One region of the Nocardia farcinica genome, then DNA from elsewhere that is predicted to be linked to it. Evidence: riboswitches for the same ligand, from Rfam matches in the RefSeq annotation. Region 1 holds a riboswitch; the other holds the start of a gene.
The links. A riboswitch is a leader RNA that binds a small molecule or an ion and turns the genes downstream of it on or off. The one in region 1 is predicted to bind cobalamin.
Positions count from the first base shown of each region.

Region 2: it holds a riboswitch for cobalamin, as region 1 does, so the genes downstream of both, AMO33_RS11180 (FecCD family ABC transporter permease) here and metE (5-methyltetrahydropteroyltriglutamate--homocysteine S-methyltransferase) in region 1, are expected to answer to the same signal.

Region 1 is NZ_LN868939.1:1,525,833-1,531,051, forward strand. Features, by position in the region: gene metE (5-methyltetrahydropteroyltriglutamate--homocysteine S-methyltransferase) at 1-1,880, opposite strand, end outside; cobalamin riboswitch at 2,049-2,250, opposite strand; gene AMO33_RS23780 (short-chain fatty acyl-CoA regulator family protein) at 2,597-4,033, opposite strand; gene prpD (2-methylcitrate dehydratase PrpD) at 4,189-5,219, shown strand, end outside.
Region 2 is NZ_LN868938.1:2,288,942-2,294,160, forward strand. Features, by position in the region: gene AMO33_RS11165 (ABC transporter permease) at 1-145, opposite strand, end outside; gene AMO33_RS11170 (ABC transporter substrate-binding protein) at 145-1,239, opposite strand; gene AMO33_RS11175 (alpha/beta hydrolase) at 1,306-2,472, opposite strand; cobalamin riboswitch at 2,578-2,716, shown strand; gene AMO33_RS11180 (FecCD family ABC transporter permease) at 2,696-3,727, shown strand; gene AMO33_RS11185 (ABC transporter ATP-binding protein) at 3,760-4,416, shown strand; gene AMO33_RS11190 (ABC transporter substrate-binding protein) at 4,520-5,219, shown strand, end outside.

The DNA.
Region 1 (5,219 bases):
ACCGACCACGCCAGATAGGCCGGTCGCTCGGCCGCGCGCAGTGGAAGCAGTTCGCGCAGCGCGGGTTCGTCGACCTGAATGATGCGGGCGCCGCCTGCTTCGAGGTCGGTGACTTCGTCGCGGATGGCGAGGGCGACCTGGCGAGCGGATTCGCCCAGGGGCTGGTCGTCGCGGACGAAAGACCACGCGAGGATGGTGACCGGGCCGGTGAGCATGCCCTTGACCGGCTTGCTGGTGCGTGACTGCGCGTAGCCGATCCAGTCGGTCGTCATCGGGGTCGGGCGGGTGACATCACCGAAGAGGATCGGCGGGCGCACGCAGCGCGTTCCGTAGGATTGCACCCACCCGTTGTCGGTCGTGGCGAAGCCGTCGAGCAGCTCTGCGAAGTACTGGACCATGTCGTTGCGCTCGGGTTCGCCGTGGACGAGCACGTCCAGGCCCAGACGTTCCTGCAGCGCGATCACCTCGTCGATCTCCCTCCGCATACGGGCTACGTACTCGGCGTGGTCGATCTCGCTCTTGCGCAGTGCGGCGCGAGCCAGGCGGATCGTCGAGGTCTGCGGGAAGGAGCCGATGGTGGTGGTGGGCAGCAGCGGCAGGTCGAGGTGAGCACGCTGCTTGGCGCGACGTTCGTCGGCCGGTGCGCGTTCGAGGTCGGTGGGTGCCAGTGCCGCCAGACGTGCCCGGACGGTGGCGTTGTGCAGGCGCGGATCTGTGCGGCGGGACTCGGCGGCGTCGCGGGCGGCGCGCAGTTCGTCGGCGACGACGTCGGTGCCCTGGGTCAAAGCGGTGGCCAGCAGCCGGACTTCGTCGACCTTTTCGGCGCCGAAGGCGAGCCACGAACGCAGCCGGTCGTCGAGCGCGGTTTCCGGGGTCAGTGAGTAGGGAACGTGCAGCAGCGAGCAGGAGGTCGATACCGCGACCGAGGCTGCGCTGCCGAGCAGCGAGCCCAGGGTGCTCAGAGTGGCGTCGAGGTCGGTGCGCCAGACGTTGCGGCCATCGACCACGCCGGCCACCAGCAGCTTGTGGGTCAAGGCCGGGACCGAGGCCACCGCCTCGACGGTGGTGCCCGCGGTGAAGTCGAGCGCGACCGCGTCGACCGGCGTCGCCGCGATCTCGGCGAGTGCCGCGTCGGTGTGCCCGAAATAGGTGGCGATCAGGATCGCGGGCCGGTCGGTGCCCGAGGCGAGTTCGGTGTAGGTGGCGCGCACGGCGGCCAGTTCGGCGTCGGTGAGATCGGTGACCAGGATCGGCTCGTCGATCTGGACCCAGGTGACACCCGCCGCCGCGAGCCGCGACAGCAGCTCGCGGTAGAGCGGGAGAAGCTCGGCGAGGCGGTCCAACGCGCCGCCTTCGGCGTGCTTGGACAGTTTCAGGAAGGTCAGTGGCCCGATGACGACGGGCCGGGCCGGGATGCCGAGTTCATCGGCTTCGGCGAGTTCGGAGAACAGCTTCGCCGGGTTCAGTGAGAACTGCGTTCGGGCGTCGATCTCGGGAACGATGTAGTGGTAGTTGGTATCGAACCATTTCGTCATCTCGAGCGGGGCGATCGTGTCGGTGCCGCGGGCCGCGGCGAAGTAGCGATCGAGTGGATCGATGATTTCGGCGACGCGCGGAGGCAGCGCACCGAGCAGGACCGCGGTGTCGAGGACCTGGTCGTAGTAGGAAAAGGTGCCGACCGGGATGGAATCCAGCCCCGCGGCGGCGAGCAGGCCCAGGTGGGTATCGCGCAGTTCACGCGCGACGGTGTGCAGGTGCTCGGCGTCGGCCTTGCCGGCCCAGTAGGCCTCGATGGCGCGCTTGAGTTCCCGGTTCGGCCCGACGCGGGGCAGTCCGAGAACCGTGGCGGTGAAGGGGGTGGGCGAAACAGCCACGTTGATCGTCTCCGGTGTAGATGCGGATGGCCATCGCCTGTCGTGCGCAGCGCCGAAATCCGACCGTGAGGTACGTGCGAGGCAAGCTCGCGCGCCCGTTTCCAGGGTCTCCTGGCGGGGCGGTGGAATATCGGTCCATGCGCCCAATCCTCGAGGCGGAGGCCGCCGGGCACGGCGTGTCCGGCACAGCGGGCAGGTCTTCGGACTCATGGGCACCGGCCTGATTCGGCCGACCTAGTGGCCGTCGCTTCCCAGGCAGGCGCCCAGTGCTCCATGACGGCGGTCGTTCCCACTCACCGCTGCGGGACAGTCCCGGATTCCCACCGGGTTCCCTCTCACCGGTCCGGTGTCCCGGGCCGGCTTCGACACGATCACTGGAGTTCGGGGCTCCGACTCTGCACGGTGAACGTGAACCAGCTGCGGTCACCATTCTAGTCCAGCCCGACCGCGTGCTGAGGCCTACCGGTAGTCGGCCCGCCGATCGCTGCACCGATCAGCCGGTTCTGCTCCTCGGCGGACCGGTGGGGAGCCGGGGGCGGGTAAGGCTGGATCGAGCGGACGGGGTGGCGATCGGGGGCGCGGGCATCTGCGGTGGCAGCGAGGGTCCCCAGCCGATGCCCGCAAGACCGAGGATTCGCCCGCTGTGCCGGGCGCGTCGCGGCTGGTGGTCGGCGAACCCGCTCGCGAGCGCGCCACCGCGCGCAGGCGATCGGGGTGGACGGTCAGCGCCGGGTTTCAGTGGGTGAGTCGGCGGGGGCGTAAGGGATGTTCGCAGCGAGGTTGTCGTCGACGCGGATGGCCCGCCCGAGCTGTGGGAAGGCTCGTTGTGCGCAGTTCGGGCGTTCGCACACCTTGCAGCCCGCGCCGATCGGGACCGCGGTGGGGTCATCGTGGAGCGGGAGTCCTTGGGAGTACACCAGTTTCTCGGCGTAGGCGAGGTCGCAGCCGAGTCCGATCGCGAAATTGCGCTTGGCGGCGAGGAATCCGGGAGTGTTCTCGTCGGTGGTGCGGGCCAGCCACAGGTACTTGCGGCCGTCGGGCATCTGGGCGATCTGGGTGCGGATTCGCCCCGGGGTTGCGAAGGCGTCGTGGACGACCCACAGCGGGCAGCTGCCGCCGACCCGGGAGAAGTGGAACGCGGTGGCGGACTGGCGTTTGGAGATGTTGCCGGCCCGGTCGATACGCACGAAGAAGAACGGCACACCGCGCTGTCCGGTCCGCTGCAATGTCGACAGGCGGTGACAAACGGTCTCGAAACCGACCTCGAACATCGATGACAGCAACTCGATGTCGTAGCGCAGATCTTCGGCGGCATTACGGAACCTGTTGTAGGGCAGGATGAGCGCTCCGGCGAAATAGTTGGCCAGGCCGATGCGCAACAGGTCGCGTGATGCGGTGGGCAGATTCGACATGGCGGTGATCGCGTCGATGGTGTGGTTGTGCGTCAGGAACGCCAGCTGGGTCGCGAGCTGGAATGCGCGCTGACCGGCTGAGAGTCGTCGTGCGAGCGCGATGTGGCGCGCTGCGGGATCGTAGACACGCTTGGGGCCGGGATCGGTCGGATCGTCGGAGCGAATCGTGACGGTGATGCCGTGGCGCTCGTGCAACAGGCGGGTCAGCTGCAGGTCCAACCCGCCGATGCTGAGCCGATTGTCCTGAAACATCGATTCCGCGGCGGAGTCGAGCTCGGGTATGTGGTTGCGATGGTCGTAGAAGAAGTCGCGCACGTCCTCGTACGGAGTCACCGCCGTGGCACTCGCGGCTGGAGCCTCGAGACCAGCGGAGATCTGCTCGAGCTGCTGCGTCGCGCTGCGCAGTCTGCGATGCAAGTTCACCAGCAGATGCGCGGCGGCCGGGACCCGCGTGGTGAGATCCTCGAGTTCGGCATTGCTGATGCCCGCGGCATCGGGATCCTCGATGAACACCTCATGGAGATCGGCCAGCAGTCGTGCGTCGGTGTCGGTAGCGAAGAAGCCCATGTCCAGATCGAAGGCGGCATTGAGTTTGAGCAGCACCTGGACGGTCAGCGGACGCTGATCGTTCTCGAGCTGATTGACATAGCTCACCGATAGCCCGAGCAGTTTTGCCAGCGCGGTCTGCGACAGCCCGCGCTGGTCGCGCAGTGCGCGCAGCCGCGCGCCCGCGAACATCTTCTGCATGACCCGAATCTATCACGCGCACCATTCGCAACTTTCACAGATTTGCCGGCGATCTTCCACATATTTCGGCATCTGCGAGGCATTTTGCCCGCAAATCGAACTGTGTAACGTGCGAACGGTATCGGTGAATATTTGACGTCCGGGAGGCCAGCGCTGTGAAGCACCATCTTGTCCGTACCCACCGCTCTGCCGAGGACTTCCCTCGTGAGGAGCACTTGGCGTGGCGGATCGCCGAGGTAGCCACCGATGCCGTGGAGGTTCCGGCCGACACCGAGGAGATGATTGTCAACCGCATCATCGACAACGCCTCGGTCGCCGCGGCCTCGATCACCCGCCGACCGGTCGCCAACGCTCGCGCCCAAGCCTTGGCCCACACCTACCGCCCGGGCGCGACCGTATTCGGCGTGCCGGGCCGGTTCTCCCCGGAATGGGCCGCCTGGGCCAACGGAGTCGCGGTCCGCGAACTCGACTTCCACGACACCTTCCTGGCCGCGGAGTACTCACACCCGGGCGACAACATCGCTTCGATTCTCGCCGTCGCCCAACACTCCGGTCGCAATGGCGCGGACCTGATCCGTGGCCTGGCCACCGGCTACGAGATCCAGGTCGACCTGGTACGTGCGATCTGCCTGCATGAGCACAAGATCGACCACGTCGCCCACCTCGGCCCCTCGGCCGCCGCAGGTATCGGCACTCTGCTCGGTCTCGACGCCGAGACCATCTACCAGGCGATCGGACAGGCTCTGCACACCACGACCGCTACACGCCAGTCCCGCAAGGGTGAAATCTCGAGCTGGAAGGCCTACGCGCCTGCCTTCGCCGGAAAGATGGCCGTCGAGGCGGTCGATCGCGCGATGCGCGGTGAGGGCGCCCCCTCGCCGATCTGGGAGGGCGAAGACGGTGTCATCGCGTGGCTGCTCGGCGGCCCGAATGCCGAGTACTCGGTGCCGTTGCCGGCGCCGGGCGAGGCCAAGCGCGGCATCCTCGACACCTACACCAAGGAGCACTCGGCCGAGTACCAGAGCCAAGCGCCGATCGACCTGGCGTTCCGCCTGCGCGAGCGAGTCGGTGATCTGGATCAGATCGCGACCGTCGTGCTGCACACCAGCCACCACACGCATCACGTGATCGGCACCGGCTCGAACGATCCGCAGAAGTTCGATCCCCAGGCCTCGCGCGAAACCCT
Region 2 (5,219 bases), on a different replicon from region 1:
GCAGCGCCGGGCCGAGCGCGATCCCGAACGGGATCGGTGTGCCCGGGCCGAGCCTGCGCCGCGACAACCCGCCGCGCGCCTGCCGGGCCTGCGACGTGCCCGCCGCGCCGAACCGGCGCAGCACGCCCGCTTCCACTGTCGCCATCATCGCTCCTTCGGCTCGAACGCCGCGCCGGATTCGGTGACCGCCGCGGTCACCACGGCGTCGTACCGCAGGTCGAAACCGTCGGCGGCCTCGACCTTTCTCGGCAGCTCACCGGCGGCATCGATGAGGTCGATGGTCGCCTGCTGCCGATCGATCAGGTCCTGGTCCAGATGCGGGAAGACGTAGCTGCCCAGCGAATCCACGATCCGGCGCGCGTCCTCCGGCGAGACCTTCTGGTTCTCCACGTAATACCGTTGCTCCCACTCGGCGCGGTGGGTGTTGGTCCACTGGTAGGCGCGCACATACGCCCGCACCAGCGCGGCCACCGCCGCCGACCGGGCCGGGTCGTTGGTCACCTCCCGGCGCGCGTAGAGGTAGGCCAATCCGCTGTAGATGCCGTGCGTTTCGCTGTCGGGCAGCACGGTGGCGCCGGGCGTGCGCAGCAGCCGCGTGACGTTCGGTTCGATCAGCGGGGCCACGTCCACCTGGCCGGTGCGCACCGCGTCGAGGAACTCCGCCAGCTGCAACCGGACCAGTTCCACGTCGCCGGTGTCCAGTCCCGCCTTGTCCAGCGCGCGCAGCACGGCCGCCTGCTGGGCGGTGCCCTCGGCGTAGGCGATCTTCCTGCCCTTCAGATCCGCCAGCGTCGTCACCGGAACACCCGGCGCCACCGCCAGTTTCAGCGCGTCCACGCTGGTGCGGTACGCGGCCACGATCGGCACGTCCTGCCCGGCGGCCAGCGCGTGGATCGGCGGCACGTCCCCCACCGGCGCCACGTCGGCCGCGCCGGCGCGGAACGCCTCCAGGATGGCCGGGCCGCCGACGAAGTTGGCGAATTCGACGGTGAACGGCAGCGTGTCGAGCTCACCGGAGAGCCGCAGCGCCGTCTGCAACCGCTCCTGCTGGTCGGCGATCACGAGCTTGGTGCCGGGCGGCACCTCGGTGGGCAGCGGGGTGTTCGCGGCGGCCACCGTCGCGTCGTCGTCCTTCGCGCAACCGGTCAGCCCGAGGGTCGCGGCGGTCGCCGCGGCGAGCAGAACGGCGGTCAGGCGACGGCCACGACGGCCGGCGAGCACGGTTCGGGTTCCAGACATGCGGGGAATTGAAACAACCCGGCCGCGTCCCCGAACACCTTTGTCGGCAGCCTGATTCGAAAGGTGTCACGACGGCGCCGCGGCGGTCCGCACGCCGCGCGCCCGGTCCAGATAGCGCTGCACGAACGGCAGCACCTGCTGCTCGATGACGGTGTTGTAGGCCACCGGCGCCTGCCGCGGGTTGGCGTGGCCGATCTCGCGCGGCAGCACCACCAGCAGGCTGCCGTCCACCCCGCCGACCCGCTCGACCAGCACCCGGTGGGAGTACTCGACGTCGACCACCCGGTCGCGGGCGGCGTCGCGGGGACGGATGAACACGATCGCCGGACGCGGTTTGCCCTCGGCCGGCCGCGCCAGAGCCCGCAGGTTGTCGATCGCGCCGCCACCGACGATCGCCAGGAACTGCGATTCGATCAACCCGTTGCTGGCGGCGTTGTGCGAGAGCACCTTCTCGGTGGTCACCTCGGTCAGCACCGCACGCAGCGCGGCGAGCCGGATGCCGGGCACCGGCCGGCCGGCCGGATCGAGGAAGCGGTCCCGGCGGGCATAGGTTTCCACCGCCATGCGCAGCGTGCGGCTCTCCCGCGCACCGGGCAGCCAGCCCATCCAGCGCAGCATGTCCTCGCCGCGGCCACGGCTCTCCGGCCGCACCGCGCCGAGGTCCATCGGGGTGCAGTCCAGCAGCACTCCGGCCAGCCTGCGGTCGCTGCCGCGATGGATGTGCTCGCCCACCTCCAGCGCGATCACCCCGCCCATGCTGTGCCCGACGAGCACGAGGTTGCGCACCCCGGACATCTGCGCGGCGCGCACCACCAGATCCGCGATCACCTTGCTGTCGATGCCCTGGTTGTCGTATCTGATCGCCCACACCACCCCGAGGCGGCGCAGCGCGGGCAGGGCGGCCGCGGTGTCGGTGGCGTTGAGCCCGCCCAGACCGACCATGTCCACCACCGCGGTGTCCCAGTTCCGGTCGTCCACCGGAGTGGCGACCGGAAGCAGCGCGGGTTCGGTGCGTGCGAGCCTGGCCCGCTCCGGCGCCACGTCGTGCACCCAGTACTGCACGAACAGGGTGAGCAGGAGTGTCAGTAAGGCGGCGACCCGCACCAGCGCCAGCCTGGTGCGGCGCAGTCTCGTCCAGCGATGCCCGAGGCGGGTCTCCCGCAACCGAGCCCTGCGCCGTTCGTCGTCCCAGTCGGCGACCGTCGACGGGTGCCGCTCGTCCCACAGCGACATCACTCCACGGTAACGACGGACGCCGGAGCCTGCCACGTGCCGACCCGACCACCCGCCGCGAGCAGACCGGGCGGTAGAGTACTGCCCGTCAACCCCCGGCGGGTGCGGGAATCCGGTGAGAATCCGGAACGGTCGCGCCACTGTGATCGCCTTCGGCGAGAGTCAGACCTCCCCCACCGGGTCGCTTCTGGAAAGGCCGCGACTTGCCTGTGGAGTATCGCCGATGATCCGCGTCCGGACATCGATCACCCTCGGCGTGCTGAGCGTCGCCGTATGCGTCGCCATGGTGTTCGCCACCGGTCTCGGCGCCGAGACACTGCCCGTCGGATCGGTCTGGCACGTGCTGCGGGACCGGATCACCGGCACCGCGCCCGCCGATCTCGGTCTCGACACCATCGTCTGGCAGCTGCGGGTGCCGCGTACCGTGCTCGCCGCGATCGTCGGCGCCGGGCTGGCGCTGGCCGGGGCCGCGATGCAGACCCTGGTGCGCAATCCGCTGGCCGATCCCTTCCTGCTCGGCGTCTCCTCCGGTGCCGGTGTCGGCGCGGCCGCGGTGATCACCTCGGGGTTCTTCGCCGGCGCGGGCGTCTGGGCGTTGTCCGGCGGTGCGTTGGCCGGCGCGTTCCTGGCCGCGACGCTGGTGTTCCTCATCGCCTCCGCCCAGGGCGGCCTCACCCCGCTGCGGCTGGTGCTCACCGGCACCGTGCTCGGTTCGGCGTTCGCCGCGTTCAGCAGTTTCCTGGTGTTCCGCAGCGCCGATCCGGCGGCGGCGCAATCGGTGCTGTTCTGGCTGCTCGGCAGCCTGGCCGGCGCCGACTGGACCCGGATCGCGCTGCCGCTGACGGTCGTGGTGCTGGCAGGTGTGGCGCTGTTGGCGGCCGCGGGCTGGCTGGACGCGCTGCTCGTCGGCGCCGACACCGCGGCCTCGGTCGGCGTTCCGGTGCGGCAGCTGCGCATCGCGCTGTTCGTGCTGCTGGCGGTGCTGGTCGGGGTGCTGGTCGCGGTGTCCGGCGGGATCGGCTTCGTCGGCCTGGTGGTGCCGCACGCGGCCCGGTTGCTGGTCGGCCCCCGCCACCGCGACCTGTTACCGGTCTGCGCGCTCTGCGGCGCGTTGTTCCTCGTCGTGGCCGACGCCGCCACCCGGATCCTGGTGCGCCCCACCGAGATCCCGGTGGGCGTGCTGACCGGCCTGATCGGCGCCCCCGCCTTCCTGCTGCTGCTGGGCCGCCGCACCTACCGGTTCGGGGAATCATGACCCGCGATACCGCGCCCGGGGGACGTTTGTCGGTGACCGAGGTGAGCTGCGAGGTGGGACGGCGCCCGGTGCTCACCGGGGTGAGCTTCGAGGTGGCGCCCGGGGAGATGATCGGGGTGGTCGGGCCGAACGGCAGCGGGAAGACCACGCTGCTGCACGTGCTCGCGGGGGTGCGACGGCCGCGCCGGGGCCGGGTCACGGTGGACGGGCAACCGCTGCACGAACTTCCGGCGCGGCAGCGCGCCCGGACGGTGGCGCTGGTGGCGCAGGACGAGCGGCCGCCCGCGGATCTGCTCGTCGGCGAGGTGGTCGCGCTCGGGCGCACCCCGTATCTGCCGCCCTGGGGCGCGGGATCGCCCGCCGAGCGACAGGTCGTCACCGACGCACTGGCCGCGGTCGACCTCGCGGGTCTCGCCGCCCGCCCCGTGCACAAGCTCTCCGGGGGTGAGCGCCGGCGCGTCCTGCTGGCCCGGGCACTCGCCCAGGACACGCCCGTCCTGATCCTCGACGAGCCGACCAACCATCTCGACATCACCCACCAGCTCGACCTGCTCGCGCTGGCCCGCGGCCTCGGTCGCACGGTGGTCACCGCGCTGCACGACCTCACCCTCGCCGATCGCTACTGCGACCGGGTCCTAGTGCTGCACGGCGGTACCGCGCACCCCCGGCCGACCCCGCGGTGGCGTTGACCCCCGAGGTGCTCGCGGACGTCTTCGGCATCCGCGCCGTGCGGGTCCCCCACCCCGACACCGGCGCACCCCACCTGTTGATCTCCCCGCGAGAGGCGAAGGCATGAACCGACCCGTCCGGATACTCGCCGCGGCCGCGCTGGCGGCCACCCTGGCCGCCTGCGGTACCGCGCACCCCACCGCGAGTGACCTCGTGCTCACCAACTGCGGTGCCGAGGCGAGCTTTCCCGCGCCCGCGCACCGCCTGTTCGTCAACGACAGCAACATGGTCTCGATGCTGCTGGCGCTGGGCGCCCAGGACCAGGTGATCGCGGTGTCGAGTCTGCAACGCGACGCCGACACCCTGCGCAAGCACTACGGCCCCGCCGCCGTCGACGGGTTGTCCGATGTCGCGCCGCACTCGCCCTCGCGCGAAACCGTGCTGGCCCAGCGCCCCGACGTCATGGTCGCCGGCTGGAACTACGGCTACACCGAGGCCGCGAACCTCACCCCCGATTCGCTGCGCAAGGACGGCATCGCCGCCTACATCCTCACCGAGAGCTGCCGTCAGCGAGCCGGTGAACGCGCCCGCGGGGTGGTCGAACCGTGGACGGCCCTGCGCACCGATCTCACCAATCTCGGCGCCATCACCGGCCGCACCGAGCGCGCCGCCGACCTCGTCGCCGATCTCGACACCCGCCTGGCCGCCCTGCACGCCGCACCGCAGGCGCCGCGCAAGCCCGCCGTCTTCCTGTTCGACAGCGGCAGCGACACGATCTTCTCCAGCGGGAAGTTCGGTGCGCCGCAAGCCATCCTGGATTCGG